Regions from separate parts of the Pseudoalteromonas sp. PS5 genome, predicted to be linked through region 4. Evidence: predicted binding sites of a transcription regulator. Region 4 holds the regulator's gene; each other region holds the start of a gene.
The links. Region 4 encodes ArgR, which controls arginine synthesis, uptake and breakdown. Its sites were predicted from a motif close to ANTGAATANNTATTCANT; they were not measured.

Region 1 (4,657 bases), on a different contig from region 4:
GCCTTACTGCTTGAATATAGAACTGTGCACTTTTTTAGTGTTATTGAAAGCTAAATTATCAACAAAAAAGAAATTATTTATTGACAATAGTACCTTTTTTGGTAATTTCAAATGACTGCTATTTAGGCTTGTATGGGTACAAACTCAATTTAGCAGACATAATTAGGCCAGTTTTATTATTTCGTTAAGTGATAACATTGGCTGTATTCTGAGATATTGGATTATTTCAACAGGAAAATTGAAAATGAAACTAAACCTAAATAAAAAAAGCATCAAAAATCTATCTCGTGATAACAAAGCGCTACCTGTAAACGCAACTCCAGCTATTGCCGGTGGTGTAGCAACAAACCTATGTAACAGCGATGGTTTACGTTGCGACAGACCGACTACATACACTATGTCTATTGTGATTTGTAAAACTGAAATGTAAGCCTATTCAGTAATCAGGTAAACCTGAACTCAGGTTGCTACTGATATAGAAAAACCTCGTCAAAATATGGCGAGGTTTTTTAGTATCTACTGTTAGCGATAGCAGAGCGCGGCTATCGGCAATACTTTCTCGCCTCAAAATAGACTACTCAATAAAGATAAAGGATATAAACCCAATATTTATCCAAATCTTAAGATGGTTATATACCCTCTCTTTATGACTTCTATAAAAAGCAACTCTCTTTAATCAAACGTGTCAGTATCGCTTGGCTGGGCTGAATTTTTTCCATTGCTAGAAATTCATTTGGTTGGTGTGCTTGGTTAATAGAGCCTGGCCCCATCACAATGGTTTCGCAGCCAAGTTGCTGCAAAAATGGTGCTTCAGTACAGTAGTTAACCGCAATCGCTTGCTGCCCTGATATGCGCTCAGCCATCTTGACCAGCGCAGAGTCTGTCGAGCCAGTAAACGCAGGAATAGGGTCGTGCATATCCATAACCGAAACACAGTGTGGATAGCGAGCGTTAATGGGCGCAACTGCATCTATCAACATGCCTTGTAGCTCTTTAATACTCAACCCAGGTAAAGGGCGTATATCAATATGTAATTCGCAGCAGCCACAAATACGGTTTGCATTATCGCCACCATGGATGTGCCCAAGGTTTAGAGTTGGATAGGGAATTGCGAAATGTTTTATTGAATATTTATTCTTTAATTCTTCTCTTAACTTTAATAAATTTGCAATCACTTGGTGCATGATCTCAATGGCATTTAGGCCTCGTTCAGGGTCTGAACTATGCCCTGAACGACCAACAATACGAATGGCGCTGGTCATATGCCCCTTATGAGTAAAGACGGGCACCATATCGGTAGGTTCACCAATCACACAGCGTGCAGGTCTTAGGTTGGGGTGCTTAGCGATAGCCTGTGCACCAGCCATGGTTGTTTCTTCATCAGCGGTAGCTAAAATCATGATTGGTGCACATTGCTCACACTCATCTAATTCACCAATAGCGTTTAATACAAAGGCAAAAAAACCTTTCATATCAATACTGCCAAGGCCATAAAGTTTATTGTCTTCCATGCTCAATTTAAATGGATCAAATTGCCATCGACTTTCATCAAATGGCACGGTATCGGTATGTCCCGCTAACATTAAGCCGCCATCACCACTACCTCGTCTTGCAATCAGGTTGTACTTACCTTTTGCCTGTTCAAGTTCCGTCACTTCAACTGTAAACCCTAACGTTTCGCACCACTGTGCGAGTAGCTGGATCACATTCCGATTGCTCATGTTTAGACTTTCTTCTAATGCACTGATAGATGGCGCTGCGATCAGCTGTTGGTACATGTCCATAAAAGCGGGAAGTTTCATAAAAATTCCTAAAATACTTATTCAAAGTTCTTGCATAAAAATATAAAGGTGTTTAAAGTGAATATCAATTCACTTTTTTAGCATAAATATATTAAGAGGCAGCAATGCGACGATTTGACTTCAACACTTAGAAAAAACAATTCCAATTAAACTTTTTAATCTTGAGAGTACTATGTTGAATGTATCTATAATCGGAGCGAGCGGCTACAGTGGTGCTGAGCTTGCTAAGCTGGTTGCCAGACACCCTGAATTTTCCCTTACGCACTGCTTTGTGTCTGAACAAAGCACAGATAAACACAAACTCATCAGCGAGTTATATCCAGAACATACAGGCTTGTTAGATATTGAACTTGAACCACTAAATCAGCAAGCATTTTCGCTCATTGAACAATCTACAGATTACGTTTGTTTGTGCACTGACCATAAGGTAAGCGTGGAGCTTGCTCCGGTGTTTTTACAAATGGGAAAGCGAGTATTTGATCTTTCTGGTGGTTACCGCTTATCTGACAATGAGGATTATGAAACCTACTACGGCTTTTCTCATCCATACCAAGACTGGCTAACACAAGCGCAATATGGTTTAGCTGAGTGGTATGGCGATGCGATTAAAGCGGCGAAGTTGGTGGCCGTTGCTGGTTGTTACCCAACCGCTGCGCTCAATGCACTCAAACCATTACAACAGGCTGACTTGATATCAGCGCAGCCTGTGATCATCAACGCTGTTTCTGGTGTAACAGGTGCTGGTAGAAAGGCGAATGTTACAAGCCATTTTTGTGAGGTATCACTCGCACCATACGGTTTGTTTACGCACAGACATACCCCCGAAATTGAGAAATATCTAAGTCATCCAGTGTTGTTTACGCCGCATTTAGGAAATTTTAAGCGTGGTATCTTAGAAACAATCTACGTCACTCTGAAGGAAAATGTCACTGCAAATCAAGTCGATGCTGCTTACCAGGTGCTGGCTGATGAACCACTTATTAGACTAAAGGCAAGTCAACTTCCATCAATTAAAGCTGTTGAAAATCAGCCTTTTGTTGATATTGGTTGGCAACAAAAAGGCAATCAGCTGATCGTGGTGGTGGCAATTGACAACTTGCTTAAAGGCGCGGCAGGGCAAGCGTTACAGTGCATGAATTTGGCGGCGGGGTTGGATCATTATCAAGGTTTAGGAATGTCAGCATGAGCAAACAAACTTGGGTGATTAAACTTGGTGGTGCGGTGCTGAATCAATCAGGTGCAGCGCAAGCACTATTTTTAGCCATTAAACAAATTCAACAAAGTGCACCACATAAACAGTTTGTAATTGTTCATGGTGGTGGGGCATTAGTTGACAAATGGTTAGCAGATGCCGGGTTTGCTACGGCAAAACATCAAGGTCTGCGCATAAGCCCACAAGAGCAAATGCCTTATATTGTTGGTGCGCTTGCTGGCTGTGCAAACAAGCAACTGATGGCAGATGCCATAACGGCGCAGCTTAATCCTGTCGGGTTGTGCTTGTACGATGCTGGGTTTACGACCACTCAAAAACTAAAAGCATTAGGTCGTGTCGGTACATGTGAAGCGACCGCTGGAGGGATGCTTGAAGCTATATTGGAGTTCGACAAGTTACCAGTGGTGAGCTCAGTGGGTATTGGTGTTGATGGTCATTTGTACAATGTCAATGCTGATGAAGCAGCCGCTGCAATTGCCAATAAACTGGGGGCTGAACTTATTTTGATGACGGATGTTTCTGCGGTACTGGATGAAAACAAACAGCCACTAAATCAGCTCAACGCAGAACAAATTACTACGTTAATCGCACAAAAGGTCATTGTGGGCGGGATGGAGGTCAAAGTTAAGACCAGTCTTCACGCTGCCCAACACTTACGACGAGGGGTGTACATCTCTAGCTGGAAAAAGCCAGAAAACTTAATTGCACTGCTCAATGGTGAGCATGTGGGTACACAAATACTTCCGTAGGATCAAAACCATGACAAAACACTTTTTAACCGGTTTGGAATTAGATCAAGCCAAAGTAATCGCGTTGCTGAAACTTGCAAAAAATATAAAGGATCATCCACAAGAATATAACCAAGTCCTTGCTGGGAAATCTATCGTTACCTTATTTGAAAAACCGAGTTTAAGAACTCGACTTTCGTTTGATATTGGTATTCACAAATTAGGTGGCCATGCCGTTTATCTTGACCAGCAAAATGGCGCCATGGGAGCGCGTGAGTCTGTAAAAGATTTTGCCTTAAACATCGCAACATGGGCTGATGGATTAGTTGCTCGAGTCAATCATCACAGTACGCTTGAAACATTGGCGGAGTTTTCATCTGTTCCTGTAGTCAATAGCTTGTGCGATCTTTACCACCCATGCCAAGCTTTAGCTGACTTTCTTACCTTATTTGAAACCTATCAGGATGTCAGCCAAATCAAAATTGCCTATCTTGGTGAGGGGAATAACGTTACTCACTCGTTGATGCTGCTTGCAGCGACATTAGGTAGTGACTTTGTTGCTGTATGTCCAAAAGGCCATTCTCCTGATGCCCAAATTGTTAAACAAGCAGAGCAGATTGCTGCGGTAAATGGGGCATCTGTATTAGTCAGTGACCGAGTGGAAGCGGCTGCTGGGGCAAATGTACTCTATGCTGACACTTGGGTATCAATGGGAAATCAGACACCACTTGAACAAGTGAAAGACACATTTATGCCCTACCAAATCAACCAAAAATTGCTAGAGGCTTGCGGTGCACAAACTGTGCTGCATTGTCAGCCTGCCCACCGTGAGTTTGAAATTACGTCTGAAGTAATGGATGGGCCGAAGTCAAAAATTATTCAACAAGCAGAAAACCGTATGCATGCGCAAAATG
Region 2 (4,657 bases), on a different contig from region 4:
ACCTACGGCTTCAAATAACATCGAGCAACGGTAGGATGCAATTGTACTGATCCCCATTTTCGACATGATTTTGTATAAACCTTTATTTATAGCGCCACGATATGACAGTGTAACTTCCCGATATGATTTTTGAATGACCTTCTTGTCACACATATCAACTAGTGTTTCATATGCTAAATAGGGATAAATTGCGGTGGCACCAAAGCCTAGTAATACAGCAAATTGGTGGGGATCTCGAACACTGCCGGTTTCAACAATGATATTTGCATCACAACGTAGGTTTTCATTCACCAAACGTTGTTGTATTGCCCCCACAGCCATAGCAGCTGGTATAATGTGTTTTCCAGCTGCTATGTCTCGGTCGGTTAAGATCAACATAACGCAACCACTACGTGCTTTTTCTGTTGCTTCCTTACAAACTCGTTCAATAGCTGCGCGCAAGGACTCCTCTGCATTATATATTAATGAAATTTTGCAAGCGCAATAATGGTCATCATCTGCATGCAGCAATTGCTGCATGTCAGAATACGTTAACACTGGAGAAGCAAATTGTAAGCGTTTAGCGTGACCTGTAGTCTCGTTAAAAACGTTTTGCTCTCGGCCAATACAGGTAGCCAAAGACATAACATGATTTTCACGCAGCGGATCTATGGGCGGGTTTGTGACTTGCGCAAATTTTTGTCTAAAGTAATCGAAGATTGAGCGGTGCCCCTCAGACAAAACAGCAAAAGGTGTATCATCTCCCATTGAGCCTGTTGCTTCTTGGCCATTTTCACCCATCACACGAATAACTTGATCTAGCTCTTCATTTGTGTAACCGAACTGCTTTTGGTACGTTACCAAGGTCTCATCATCTAGATCGCGTTTACCTGATGCTTGCTCATCTAACGCTTCAAATGGCGTTAACCGTTTTACATTCTGCTCAAGCCAAGTCTTATAGGGGTGTCTGGATTTCAGATCTTGATCAATTTCATCGGACTGCCAAATCTTGCCATGTAAAGTATCGACCACCAATAACTCACCTGGTCCTACACGGCCTTTTTCAATGACTTCGTCAGGTGCATAATCCCAAATGCCCACTTCAGATGCGAGGGTAATAAACCCGTCTTGAGTGATCACATAGCGCGCGGGTCTTAGGCCATTACGGTCGAGGTTGCAAGCAGCAAAACGACCATCTGACATCACTATCCCAGCGGGGCCATCCCATGGCTCCATGTGCATAGAATTAAAATCATAGAATGCGCGAAGATCTTCATCCATAGCGCGGTTTTTCTGCCATGCGGGAGGCACAAGCATACGCATTGCTCGAAACAGATCCATCCCACCCGCTAAAAACAGCTCTAACATGTTGTCTAAGCTAGAGGAATCAGATCCAGTCTCATTGACAAACGGCGCTGCCGTTTGTAAATCAGGTAATAGCGGTGAAGCAAACTTGTAGGCCCGAGCACGCGCCCACTGACGATTGCCTTGAATTGTATTGATCTCACCATTGTGTGCTAAATAGCGAAATGGTTGAGCCAAAGGCCATCGAGGCTGAGTATTGGTTGAGAAGCGTTGGTGAAATACGCAAATAGCACTCGTCATACGGATGTCAGCAAGATCAGAATAGAAGTTAGGTAAATCCACTGGCATCATCAAGCCTTTATAGATAGTCACCAAACCAGACAAACTGCAAATATAAAATTGCTCGTCCTGCTCCAAGCTTTTTTCAATCCGACGCCTCGCAATATAAAGGCGTCGCTCTAAATCTTTAGGACGCCAACCTTCTGGCGCACCGATAAAAACTTGCTTAAACTCAGGTAATTGTGCTTTGGCAATAGGGCCAAGCATGGATGGATCAGTTGGTACTTCACGCCAACCAATCACCGTCAGTGTTTCTTTTTCTAATTCTTCACAAATGACTTTTTCTGCCGCTGCTGCTAGCGCTTCATCTTGATTTAAAAATATCATGCCAACCGCATAGTTTTTACCTATGTGCCACTCATTTTCGGCAGCAATAGCTCGAAAGAAGCTATCTGGTTTTTGCAACAATAATCCACACCCATCACCTGTTTTGCCATCGGCAGAAATACCACCACGGTGCTGCATACGGTCTAAACCAGTTATGGCTGTTCGGATCAGTTTATGGCTCGGCTGTCCGCTCACATGCGCAATCAAACCAAACCCACAGTTATCTTTTTCTAATTTTGAGTCATATAGCATAGACTCCTCCCCTTGCTACAACGGCCAGCCCATGACGGTACGACGAAATGCTGGCAGATACTCAAAATTAGCCTTGATTGAAAGTAGAGTCAACACAAAAATGAATATATATTCATTAAGTTGAATATTTCTCATTGGTAATACAAGTTACCCAAATCAATCAAAATTTATCATTTTGAAAATATTGAATATAAATTTGCAAAATGACACCGGTATCAACAAGTGTGTAATGGCCACAAGATCCACACAAGTAAACGTTTACGTAAACGTTTACGTAAACATAACCAAAATTAAAACATGAATAAATATTCACACAATTACTATAAATCAAAGACTGGCTAACAAGCACCACATGAGAATGGCTATATAAATATGCAGCGGCAAACCTGTTTTAGTTGACGTACACGTCAACTAAATAAACAAAAGTTGGGTCGAAATTGAAACGCGTAATTGTCTAGTGAAGGGATCAGGCGATTAATAAACGAGTAAAAGTATAAAAAGGGAGGAAGTTAACCAAAAAAGTTAGGGCGGCAGAGCTTATGCTCTGCAGGTATGACATTATTCAGCCGCTGCATCATCTTTTTTATACTTAGCAGCTGTTTCTGAGATTAGTGGTTGAAGCTCACCTTTTTGGAACATCTCAATAATGATGTCACAACCACCAATCAGCTCACCTTCAACCCAAAGTTGTGGAAAGGTAGGCCAGTTTGCATAATGCGGTAGCTCTGCACGAATATCAGGGTTTAGTAGTATATCTACATACGCAAACTGCTCACCGCACGCCATCAAAGCCTGAGATGCTTGCGAAGAAAAACCACAGTTAGGGAGTTTAGGAGACCCTTTCATATAAAGAATAATTGGGTTTTCTTCGATCTGTTGTTTAATCTTATCAATAGTTTCCATTAGTTACCTCAAAATGACGTTTTTCCGATATTTATGTACAGCACGCTAATATCGGCACTTTAGCTTGCTACTCACTATTACAACACACATTAGTAAACCACTACGCCAGCCGCACGATAGGTTAGAAGCAACGGTATAGCGCCTAAACTGAGCTCATTTATTGCCCATGTGAAGGCTGCTATTCGGCATCGGTTCACAAAGAATATGTATTATAAGTCATTAAGTCACTGGCACGCATTGCTGTTTGCCAAAACTTGAGTAAAATAGTCAGGAATTATAGTATCACTATAAAAGCCAATGGTATAGAAAAGTGGGCTAATGTTAGCTTGCTTTCGTATGAGTTGTTGGCAAATCAACCAAAAAAATGGAGATTAATATGGCATTTGAACTACCGTCACTACCTTATGCACTAAACGCACTTGAGCCGCACATCTCTCAAGAGACGTTAGAATTCCACCACGGCAAACACCACAACACTTATGTTGTAAAGCTAAATGGTTTAATTGAAGGTACTGACTTCGAAGGTAAATCACTAGAAGAGATCGTTTGTAGCTCTGAAGGTGGTGTTTTCAACAATGCTGCTCAAATCTGGAACCATACGTTCTACTGGCACAGCTTAGCACCAAATGCAGGTGGCGAACCAACAGGTAAAGTTGCGGAGCTAATCAACGCGAAATGGGGCTCATTTGCTGCGTTCCAAGAAGCTTTTAATGACAAAGCGGTAAATAACTTTGGCTCAAGCTGGACTTGGTTAGTTCAACTTGCTGACGGCTCTTTAGATATCGTAAATACTTCAAACGCAGCTACGCCGCTGACTGAAGAAGGTGTTACACCAATTATCACAGTTGATCTTTGGGAACACGCTTACTATATCGACTACCGTAACGTCCGTCCTGAATACCTAAAGGGTTTCTGGGCACTTGTTAACTGGGACTTTGCAAACAGCAACCTAGCTTAACATCAACTATCATCATTGATGCAATAATGAGGGTGCTTAGGCACCCTTTTTTGCGCCTGTAATTCAACATTAATACATAAAAAATCTAGTTTTTTTTGGGTATTATTCATATCACGACTAAGCTTTAAGTAACCTTTCCTAATCTATGATCCGCAATCCATACAAGGTAGCTTACTGGAGGTCGTTATGACAATCTTTGAACATTATCAGGCCAGATATGAAGCCGCGCAAGAAGAAGAGTACACTATCGCGGAATTTCTTGAAATTTGTAAAAATGATAAATCAGCCTATGCCAGCGCCCCAGAGCGACTATTAATGGCGATTGGCGAACCGGAGATGATTGACACATCTAAAGATGCGAGGCTAAGTAGACTGTTTTCCAATAGAGTAATAGCAAGATACCCTGCATTTAACGAGTTTTATGGCATGGAAGACGCTATTGAACAGATAGTCTCTTATCTCAAACACGCAGCCCAAGGGCTTGAAGAGTGTAAGCAGGTGCTCTATTTACTCGGTCCTGTTGGTGGGGGTAAGTCTTCTATCGCCGAGAAATTAAAATATTTAATGCAAAAAGTACCGGTGTATTCGCTAAAA
Region 3 (4,657 bases), on a different contig from region 4:
GAGATGACGTTTCTGTCAGTGCTTTAAGATACGCACAATAAAACTTTAATATTGCCTTTAGTGGTATAATATCGAACAATACGACTATCTGTTGAGTGCTAAACTCATTGTTTCCTTTAGATAAGTAGCATGCATGACGACGCAAGAAAATAAGCAAATTAGAATGGCACAAGCGCTTTCTGAGCGCGCCCATGACCTTCTTATCAGCCTTAACTTTGCCCAAAAGCAAATCGGCTATATCCATACTTTTGATATTAGTTATGGAGAAAATATTGCCCAGCGTACCATGCTTGAGGTGGAGATTGCTGCGGCTGCAAAACGACAGGAAAGCAGTACGACTCATCATAAATACATAGCTAAAGCAAGTAAGCACTTACATTCAGTTATTGAAGAGGCAATTGCAAAACAATTACATGATCTTGATACCATTTACCATGAAGTGGTTGGCATTCAAGATTCGGTTCCTGCCATTTTTGATATTTTGGCTGTGCGTTCAGCGTCAGTAGGGCGATTAGAGCCACTCGTAAATGACCTCAGTTGGTTAGGGCGAGAGCTTGTATCTTTGGTGAATTTGCCGCAGTATCGTAAGAAAAATAGCAAAGGCACATCGATTAAAGTCGATACCCCCGCGCTGGCACTGAGGTATTTGGGCTTAGAAAACCTGCAAATGGTGATCCCGACGATGGCGGTGAGGCATTGGATGCCCCATGCAACAGAACCGTTTGGCTTAATGAAGCGTAAAATGCGGGAGCTAAGTATGAGCACTGCTATTGCAGCAAAGGAGCTTGCCCCATTTTTTGGTGTTAAAGAACAACATGCCTTTACCTTGGGAATGTTACTTGAACTGGGCAAAATTGCGTTAGTCAGACTGTATTTACGTACTTTTGAAAGAGTATGGCAAGCCAAAGTACAAATCGCCCGTGATAAAAAGCAAAAAGATCTACATACCGCGCTAATGGAGCTATCTCCAGATCCCCTATTTTTGCGTAACTTGCTGTTAGAACACTCCGCAGATATATCTCGAAAACTAATAGAGAAAATGGAGCTGCGTTACCTTCCCTTTAATGCGGTAATGGAAGAGTATTCGCAAACTTATTTACCAAAATCGCATAAAAAAATAGCGGATCCGTTACCACTGACACAAGTGATGCAAAAAGCCTATGGCTATGCTCAAATGCTTGTTTTAAAAGACAGTCAGTTGATAGAAGATGACGAAGCTGAGATTTTACTCAGTCACCTAGAACTCACTGAAGAAATGCGTCAGCAATTGGCAAAATGTGCATTCCATAACCTTCAGTTGACGATTTTGTAAAAAAAAACGGAATTTTTTTTGCGACTATTCATTCAGAACCTAACCTTTAATGATCTGTGCAAGGCTGCATCGTGCTTGCTTTGCCCTGAATATCAGCCCTAAATAGTTATTCACTTGAGTTGAGAATATATGTTAAACCCTTGAATGCAAAGGGCTGGGAACATGCTATAAGTGAGACAAATGGCGCTTTTTCTGAAATAATGAGCGTATGAATTTTGTGCCATCAAGGGGCGGGTCAAAATACATAGCACCTAATTGGTGTGAATAAATATCCTATCAAGCGGTGGCAATACGCCAACCTTCAAACGGAATGACTCCTTGTTTGCACTTTCACTCACCAAATATGAGGAAATAAAATGACTATCAATCGTGAATTGTTTGACGACGTAATGGTACCTAACTACGCACCTTCTGCTGTGATCCCAGTAAAAGGCGAGGGCTCTCGCGTGTGGGATCAAGAAGGTCGTGAATACATCGACTTTGCTGGTGGTATCGCAGTTAACTGTTTAGGTCATTGTCACCCAGCTTTGGTGGGCGCATTAAAAGAGCAAGGCGAAAAAATTTGGCATTTGTCTAATGTAATGACTAATGAGCCTGCACTACGTCTTGCGAAAAAGCTTACTGATGCAACATTTGCAGAAAAGGTCTACTTCGCCAACTCTGGCGCAGAAGCGAACGAAGCGGCACTAAAACTTGCGCGCCGTTGGGCACTTGACAAGTTCGGTGCTGAAAAATCGCAAATCATTTCATTTAATCAAGGTTTCCACGGCCGTACATTCTTTACGGTTACTGTTGGTGGTCAAGCTGCGTATTCGGATGGTTTTGGTCCAAAGCCTGGCGATGTAGTTCACACAAACTACAACGACTTAGCAGCGTTTGAAGCTCTTATCTCTGACAATACTTGTGCAGTGATGATGGAACCGCTACAAGGTGAAGGTGGCATTATTGCACCAACCGCTGAGTTTGTTAAAGGTGTGCGTGAACTATGTGATAAACACAACGCGCTACTTATTTTTGACGAAGTACAAACTGGTGTTGGTCGTACAGGTGAACTTTACGCATACCAAGGTTTAGGAGTAACGCCAGACATTCTAACCACAGCTAAAGCACTAGGTGGTGGCTTCCCTATCGGGGCAATGATCACGACCACTGAAATTGCTGCGCACCTAAAAGTAGGTACTCACGGTTCAACATATGGTGGTAACCCATTAGCTTGTGCGGTTGCTGAAGCTGCATTTGATACCGTTAACACAACAGAAGTGCTTGACGGTGTAAAAGCAAAAGAACAGCTTTTCCGTGAATTACTTAATGACATCAACGAAAAGTACAACGTATTTAGTGAAGTACGTGGTAAAGGTCTATTGCTTGGTGGCGTAGTTACTGAAAAGTATCAAGGCAAAGCAAAAGAGTTCTTGGTTGAAGGTATCAAACAAGGCGTGATGTCACTTGTGGCTGGTGCAAACGTGGTACGTTTTACTCCATCTTTAGTTATTCCTGATGCTGACATTCGCGAAGGAATGGCACGCTTTGAAAAAGCGGTTGCTGCGGTAGTTGCTAACAACGCCTAATACTGATTGCAAGGTCACCTTTTGGTGGCCTTGTTGTTATCCACATTTTTGAGGAGTAAGCGGGCTCATGATGATCCTTCGCCCAATCCAAGAAAGCGATTATCCAGCGCTTTTAAACATTGCTCATGAATCAGGCCACGGTTTTACCTCTTTGCCTGTTAACGAAGAGCTATTACAGAAGAAGATTGCACGTTCAGTTGCTTCATTTGGTAAGCAAGCAGACAAGCCTTTTGATGAAGGGTATTTATTTGTATTAGAAGATACAGAAACTGGCGAGGTGGTTGGTACCAGTGGTATCGAAGCTGCGGTTGGTTTGGATGATGCGTTTTATCATTACCATCTGAGCAAAGTGATCCATTCTTCTCGCACGCTGAATGTTTACAAAGCAGTGGATATTTTAACGCTATGTAATGATTACACTGGCGCAACGGAACTATGCACGCTGTTCTTAAAGGATGGTTATCGTAAGGGAAGCAACGGCAAACTCTTATCTCGCTCTCGCTTTATGTTTATTAATCAACATCGTGCGCGCTTTGCCGAAACCGTGATTGCAGAAATGCGCGGCGTGTCGAATGAACAAGGTGAAAGTCCATTTTGGCAGTGGCTTGAAGAGCATTTCTTCTCTATGGACTTCCCAACTGCTGATTACCTCACGGGTATTGGCCAAAAGGTCTTTATTGCAGAGCTAATGCCAAAATACCCAATCTACGTGAATCTGCTCAGTGAAGAAGCACAAGCGGTGATTGGTGAGGTACATGACAATACTCGCCCTGCGATTGAGTTATTAAAGAGTGAAGGTTTCACCTTTAACGGTTACGTTGATATTTTTGACGCAGGCCCTACTGTTGAAGCCAAAGTGAGCAATATTCGCACGGTACGCAATAGCGAAAAGCGCACAGTGAAAATAGGCGATAGTCAAGGTGGATTCCCTGTTATGGTCGCAAATGATAAACTTGTGGACTATCGCGCAGCGGTCATAGAGTTAACTTTGTCTGATGACAATGAGATAACGCTTGCTCCACATGTTGCTGCGGCGCTAAAAGTAGAAGAAGGCGATCAAGTAAGCCTAGTGAAGATTTAAGATTGGGAACAGATTATGACAACACATGCAGCACAACTAATTAACGGTGAGTGGATTGCAGGACAAGGCGAAAGCTTTAGCTCTGTAAACCCAGCAAACAACGACGTAATTTGGACAGCAAACGCAGCAACAGCAGCGCAAGTTGATAGCGCAGTAAAAGCAGCACGTGAAGCTTTCTATTCATGGAGCGACATGAGCTTTGCAGCGCGCTTAGAAATTGTTAAGCGTTTTGCTGAAGTACTAAAAGAAAATAGCGAAGAGTTGGCCATCGCAATTGCTAAAGAAACGGGCAAACCACTTTGGGAAACTCGCACCGAAGCGGGCGCTATGGTAGGTAAAATCGCAATTTCTGAGAAAGCTTATCAAGAGCGTACTGGCGTGGTTGAAAATCCAATGCCTGTTGGTCGTGCAGTTATTCGTCATAAAGCGCACGGCGTGGTTGCGGTGTTTGGCCCATATAACTTCCCAGGCCATCTACCTAATGGTCACATTGTACCTGCGCTACTGGCTGGTAACACGGTTATTTTCAAGCCGTCTGAACTCACACCATACGTTGCTGAGCTTACGCTTAAATACTGGCAACAAGCGGGTCTTCCTGCGGGCGTGATTAACTTAGTTCAAGGTGAAGTTGAAACTGGTAAGGCACTGGCGTCACATGCTGGTATCGACGGCTTATTCTTTACCGGGTCTTCTCGT
Region 4 (4,657 bases):
GTAAACAACTCCTCAAAGTTCATACGTTTACCTACTGTTTTCAAGGCTTCTGAGAATTTGGCCTCAAACAGTGCTTGCAAGGTTTCTGGTGCTGATGCGCGAGCGCAACCTACTTGCTTTGCAACACGTAGAATGTCTTCTTTATTTTCGTTGACGCGGATATAAAAGGTAATGGCAATATCGGCACGGATATTGTCTTTACAGATGAGGCCGCTGTTATCACGGCGCTCTAATACCATGCGATTAGTTGAAATATCCATCACTTCCATTTTGTGGATCACGGGTAATACAACACCGCCTGTGGTAGTAACATCAGGCTCATTTTTCATTTTGTTGATGATTAATGCCTGACCCTGCTCAACCTTACGGTAGAATTTACCTATTAAAAGTAAAATGGCGAATATGATTACAATGGCTATTCCCGCGATTGCGAGTACCGGTCCGAGGTTATTTAGAAATTCCATGCTTGTTCCTGCTTTGCGCTATATAGTTTGAACCAGAAGTAGTGGCTCGTGTTTTAATTCCGTTGTTTTGTATGTTTCACCCATTGCATTGATAGTTATGTTCCTGCTGCAAATAGATAGGTGACTAAGTACGCTCTGTGTAAAGCTGTTGGCTAGATAAAAAGGCTGTTGAGTCCGATTTAACAAGCACTTTATTTTTACTTCAGATACGAGTTAATTGTGTGTTCTACTCTGTCACTAATTGAGCAGAGTAAGTGGGCAATTACCAAGGTTTAGCTGCAACCGTGTAGCTATGGGTCGTGATGTCATGGTCAATAAGTAACGCACTGTCTCCTATGGTGAAGGTATTGTCTTCGTCTGAACGGATCTCAATCAGTTGTTCAGTACCCTGAATATATACTCTGGCTTGACCAAAGGTGCTACTTACGCGTGACGTGGCGATGGTACACTCAAGTCCAACCAGCGCATGTTTTGAAGTGGTTTCTTGGCTTTCAAAAAAGCGTCGTAAAGGCCTTACCAACAGCGCGGTAAGTGGTAAAGCTACGATAAGGCTGGCGAGCATGAATACTGTACCTATCAAATAATAGGAAATACCATTACCGAGCAAATAAGCAAAAAGCTGCTGAGTATATAAACTGATAATCCAGCCAAGCGATATAATAATGCTCAGTGAGATACTCAGTGGCACTCCACCAAATGCGAGTTGCCAATACGAGCTACTTGAAGCAGTGTTCGCTTCAATATCAACATCACTCTCTAAAATATCGAGATCTACCAAGCCCAGCAGAGCTATTATCCAAAATAAGATGACGATCAATAGTAAGGTTGAAAAAATGATCGTAGGAAAAGTAAATGCTGTATTTAAAAATTCCATTTGCGCTCCTTAACTCCTCGTATTTACTTTGTGCTCAGCAAATAATTAGAAAAGGCTGCGTGTTCATGGGTTTTTGCTTTCACGACTTGACAGCGCATTGCATTATAGCTGAACGAGGGATAATCGATATGCTGTGTTGCTGATAATACTCAATAGATAATTGGTATAAAACAAGCTGTCCCTCTTGTAAGGTGAGAAATAGTCACCCTGTGTATCTAAAGTTGCCACAATGAGACATATTATGTCAACTAAATATTTGCTGTTGTTTTAACCCATTTGTTTAGCTGTGTGCAATAAGCTGAGGCGGGGAAATCGCGCCAGTTGTGATACCAGCGCGGCGAAGTATTATACGTTATCAAATAGTGTCTTTACTTTATCTAGGGTCACGTCTATTTCTGATATTTTAGCTGGTGCAATAAAAATAGTATCGTCACCGGCTATGGTACCTAGTACACCATCTGCTGTGCCAAGAGAGTCCAATAATCGCGCGATTAGCTGGGCAGCTCCTGGGCTGGTGCGAATAATGATCATCATTTCATTGTGCATAATGTCTACGACTAGTTGGCGTAGTGGGCTTTTTGCCGTGGGCACGCTCATCTCAGCTGGTAAACAATAAACCATTTCCTGCTTTGCATTACGGGTTCTTACAGCGCCAAACTTGCTAAGCATACGGGAGACTTTACTTTGACTAACATTGTCAAACCCTTGTTGTTTGAGCGCATCAACAATTTCACCTTGAGAGCCAAAGTTTTCTTCTTTTAGAATCGCTTTAAATGCTTTGATAAGTGCTTCTTGTTTTTCTTGCGGCTGCATAGTTTATCTTCTTTTACGGCTAATTTTTAAATTCTACACAAAACCGTAAGGATCCCCAAATTTGCGCGACCAAAATCGCTGTCGTAAAGCATTGGCGCACAAAGTGTCGCGATCTTTACACTTTTACTTAAGACATTAGTCAAAAAATCTTGAAAATAGCCGTGATATATTTGTGTTTACCTGCGCTTTTCATTATCTTTACTGCACACTCAATTCCACCTTCAAATTATGGAGAATTCACATGAAAGTTGCTGTATTAGGTGCCGCTGGCGGTATCGGTCAAGCTCTATCTTTATTGCTTAAAAATGGTCTACCAGCTGGCTCTGAGTTAGCGCTTTATGACGTTGCACCTGTTGTACCTGGTGTTGCAGTTGACTTATCTCACATCCCAACTGCGGTAACTGTTGCAGGTTATGGTAAAGATGACCTAGACCCAGCACTAGCTGGTGCTGACGTAGTGCTTATCCCTGCTGGTATGCCGCGTAAGCCGGGTATGGACCGTGCTGATCTATTCAATGTAAATGCTGGTATCATCAAAACGCTTGCTGAAGGTATTGTTAAAAACTGCCCTAAAGCACTTGTCGGTATCATTACAAACCCAGTAAATGGCACGGTACCAATCGTTGCTGAAGTATTCAAAAAAGCAGGAACTTATGATCCAGCTCGTGTATTCGGTGTAACAACGCTTGACGTTATCCGCGCTGAAACTTTTATCGCAGAGCTAAAAGGTCTAGATGTTTCTGAAGTTAAGATCCCAGTAATTGGTGGTCACTCAGGTACTACAATTCTGCCTCTTCTTTCTCAAGTTGAAGGTGTTGAGTTTACTGACGAAGAAGTTGCTTCACTTACTACTCGCATTCAAAACGCAGGTACTGAAGTGGTTGAAGCAAAAGCTGGTGGCGGCTCAGCGACATTGTCTATGGGTGCAGCAGCAGCACGTTTCTGTTTCTCGCTAGTGAAAGGCCTGCAAGGTGAAGAAGTGTTAGAATACGCCTATGTTGAAGGTAACACAGGCGATGCTACATTCTTCGCTCAGCCAGTTATCCTTGGCAAAAACGGTGTAGAGAAGTTACTTCCTTACGGTGAGCTAAGTGCGTTTGAGCAAAAAGCAAAAGACGACATGCTAGCGACACTTGAAAAAGACATCAAAGAAGGTGTTGATTTCATGGCTTAAGCCAGACTGATACAAAAAACCAGTCGCTTTTACAGTGACTGGTTTTTTTATGCCTGAGGTTTACCCTCACACTGTTGGGTTTAGTGAAGAATACGAGCTCTTAGCGTACCTTCTACTGCGCTCAGCTCTTTCAACGCAACTTCTGAATGGTCGCTATCGACATCGATGACAACATAACCGATCGACTCGTCTGTTTGCAGATACTGCGCGGCGATGTTGATACCATGCTGAGCAAATGCTTGGTTAATTTGAGTCAGCACACCAGGGCGGTTGACATGCACATGCAGTAAACGGCTTCTGTTCGATAGCTCAGGTAATGATACTTCAGGGAAGTTCACGGCGGTGACTGTTGAGCCATTATCAGAGTATTTTGTGAGCTTGCCAGCTACTTCTACACCGATATTTTCTTGTGCTTCTTGGGTTGAGCCACCAACATGTGGGGTCAGTAGTACATTGTCAAATTCACGCAGTGGTGAGACAAACTCTTCGTTGTTCGACTTAGGCTCTACTGGGAAGACATCTATTGCCGCGCCGGATAGCTTTTTACCCGCTAATGCCTCTGCTAAGGCGTCAATATCAACAACAGTACCACGAGAAGCGTTGATCAGAATTGCACCTTGTTTCATGACTTCGATTTCAGCCATACCGATGAGGTTTTTCGTTTGTGGCGTTTCTGGTACATGTAAACTAACCACATCAGCACGCTGTAATAATTGCGTCAGAGTTGGGAGCTGGGTTGCATTTCCTAGGGTAAGTTTATCCTCAATATCGTAGAACTCGACATTCATGCCGATATTTTCAGCCATTATGCCAAGCTGAGTACCGATATGGCCATAACCAATAATACCCAGTGTTTTTCCGCGAGCTTCGAAGGAGCCATCGGCCGACTTATCCCATTCACCACGGTGTGCTTTGGCATTGCGCTCAGGAATACGGCGAAGTAATAACAAGATTTCACCCAACACCAGCTCTGCAACCGAGCGAGTATTAGAAAATGGCGCATTGAACACAGCGATACCGCGCTGTTTTGCAGCATTTAAGTCAACTTGGTTGGTACCGATACAAAAGCACCCAATCGCAACTAGCTTTTCAGCTTGCGCTAACACGGTTTCTGTTAAGTGTGTACGAGAGCGGATCCCGACAAAGTGGGCGTCTTTGATCCGCTCGATAAGCTCAGGCTCCGGTAAGGATGTTTTGACATAGTCTATATTGCTGTAGCCGTTGCGCTTTAGTGTTTCTACCGCACTTTGGTGCACACCTTCTAACAACAAAATTCGAATTTTATCCTTTGATAACGAAACCTTGCTCATCTGTAATCTCACTAGTTGATTT

Region 1: the regulator ArgR is predicted to act here: its motif matches at 1,859-1,876, upstream of argC (N-acetyl-gamma-glutamyl-phosphate reductase).
Region 2: the regulator ArgR is predicted to act here: its motif matches at 2,302-2,319, upstream of gltB (glutamate synthase large subunit).
Region 3: the regulator ArgR is predicted to act here: its motif matches at 1,410-1,427, upstream of D9603_RS10660 (aspartate aminotransferase family protein).

Annotation. Positions count from the first base shown of each region.
Region 1 covers NZ_RCSQ01000131.1:3,346-8,002, reverse strand. Annotated here, with positions in the region: gene D9603_RS15710 (hypothetical protein) at 245-430, shown strand; gene argE (acetylornithine deacetylase) at 654-1,802, opposite strand; gene argC (N-acetyl-gamma-glutamyl-phosphate reductase) at 1,978-2,988, shown strand; gene argB (acetylglutamate kinase) at 2,985-3,764, shown strand; gene D9603_RS15690 (ornithine carbamoyltransferase) at 3,775-4,657, shown strand, end outside.
Region 2 covers NZ_RCSQ01000037.1:10,252-14,908, forward strand. Annotated here, with positions in the region: gene gltB (glutamate synthase large subunit) at 1-2,202, opposite strand, end outside; gene D9603_RS04865 (Grx4 family monothiol glutaredoxin) at 2,761-3,105, opposite strand; gene D9603_RS04870 (Fe-Mn family superoxide dismutase) at 3,482-4,063, shown strand; gene D9603_RS04875 (PrkA family serine protein kinase) at 4,250-4,657, shown strand, end outside.
Region 3 covers NZ_RCSQ01000077.1:24,697-29,353, reverse strand. Annotated here, with positions in the region: gene D9603_RS10665 (HDOD domain-containing protein) at 134-1,312, shown strand; gene D9603_RS10660 (aspartate aminotransferase family protein) at 1,669-2,880, shown strand; gene astA (arginine N-succinyltransferase) at 2,948-3,961, shown strand; gene astD (succinylglutamate-semialdehyde dehydrogenase) at 3,977-4,657, shown strand, end outside.
Region 4 covers NZ_RCSQ01000007.1:62,044-66,700, reverse strand. Annotated here, with positions in the region: gene D9603_RS01200 (hypothetical protein) at 1-464, opposite strand, end outside; gene D9603_RS01195 (OB-fold-containig protein) at 727-1,338, opposite strand; gene argR (transcriptional regulator ArgR) at 1,684-2,151, opposite strand; gene mdh (malate dehydrogenase) at 2,393-3,325, shown strand; gene serA (phosphoglycerate dehydrogenase) at 3,406-4,635, opposite strand; gene rpiA (ribose-5-phosphate isomerase RpiA) at 4,647-4,657, opposite strand, start outside.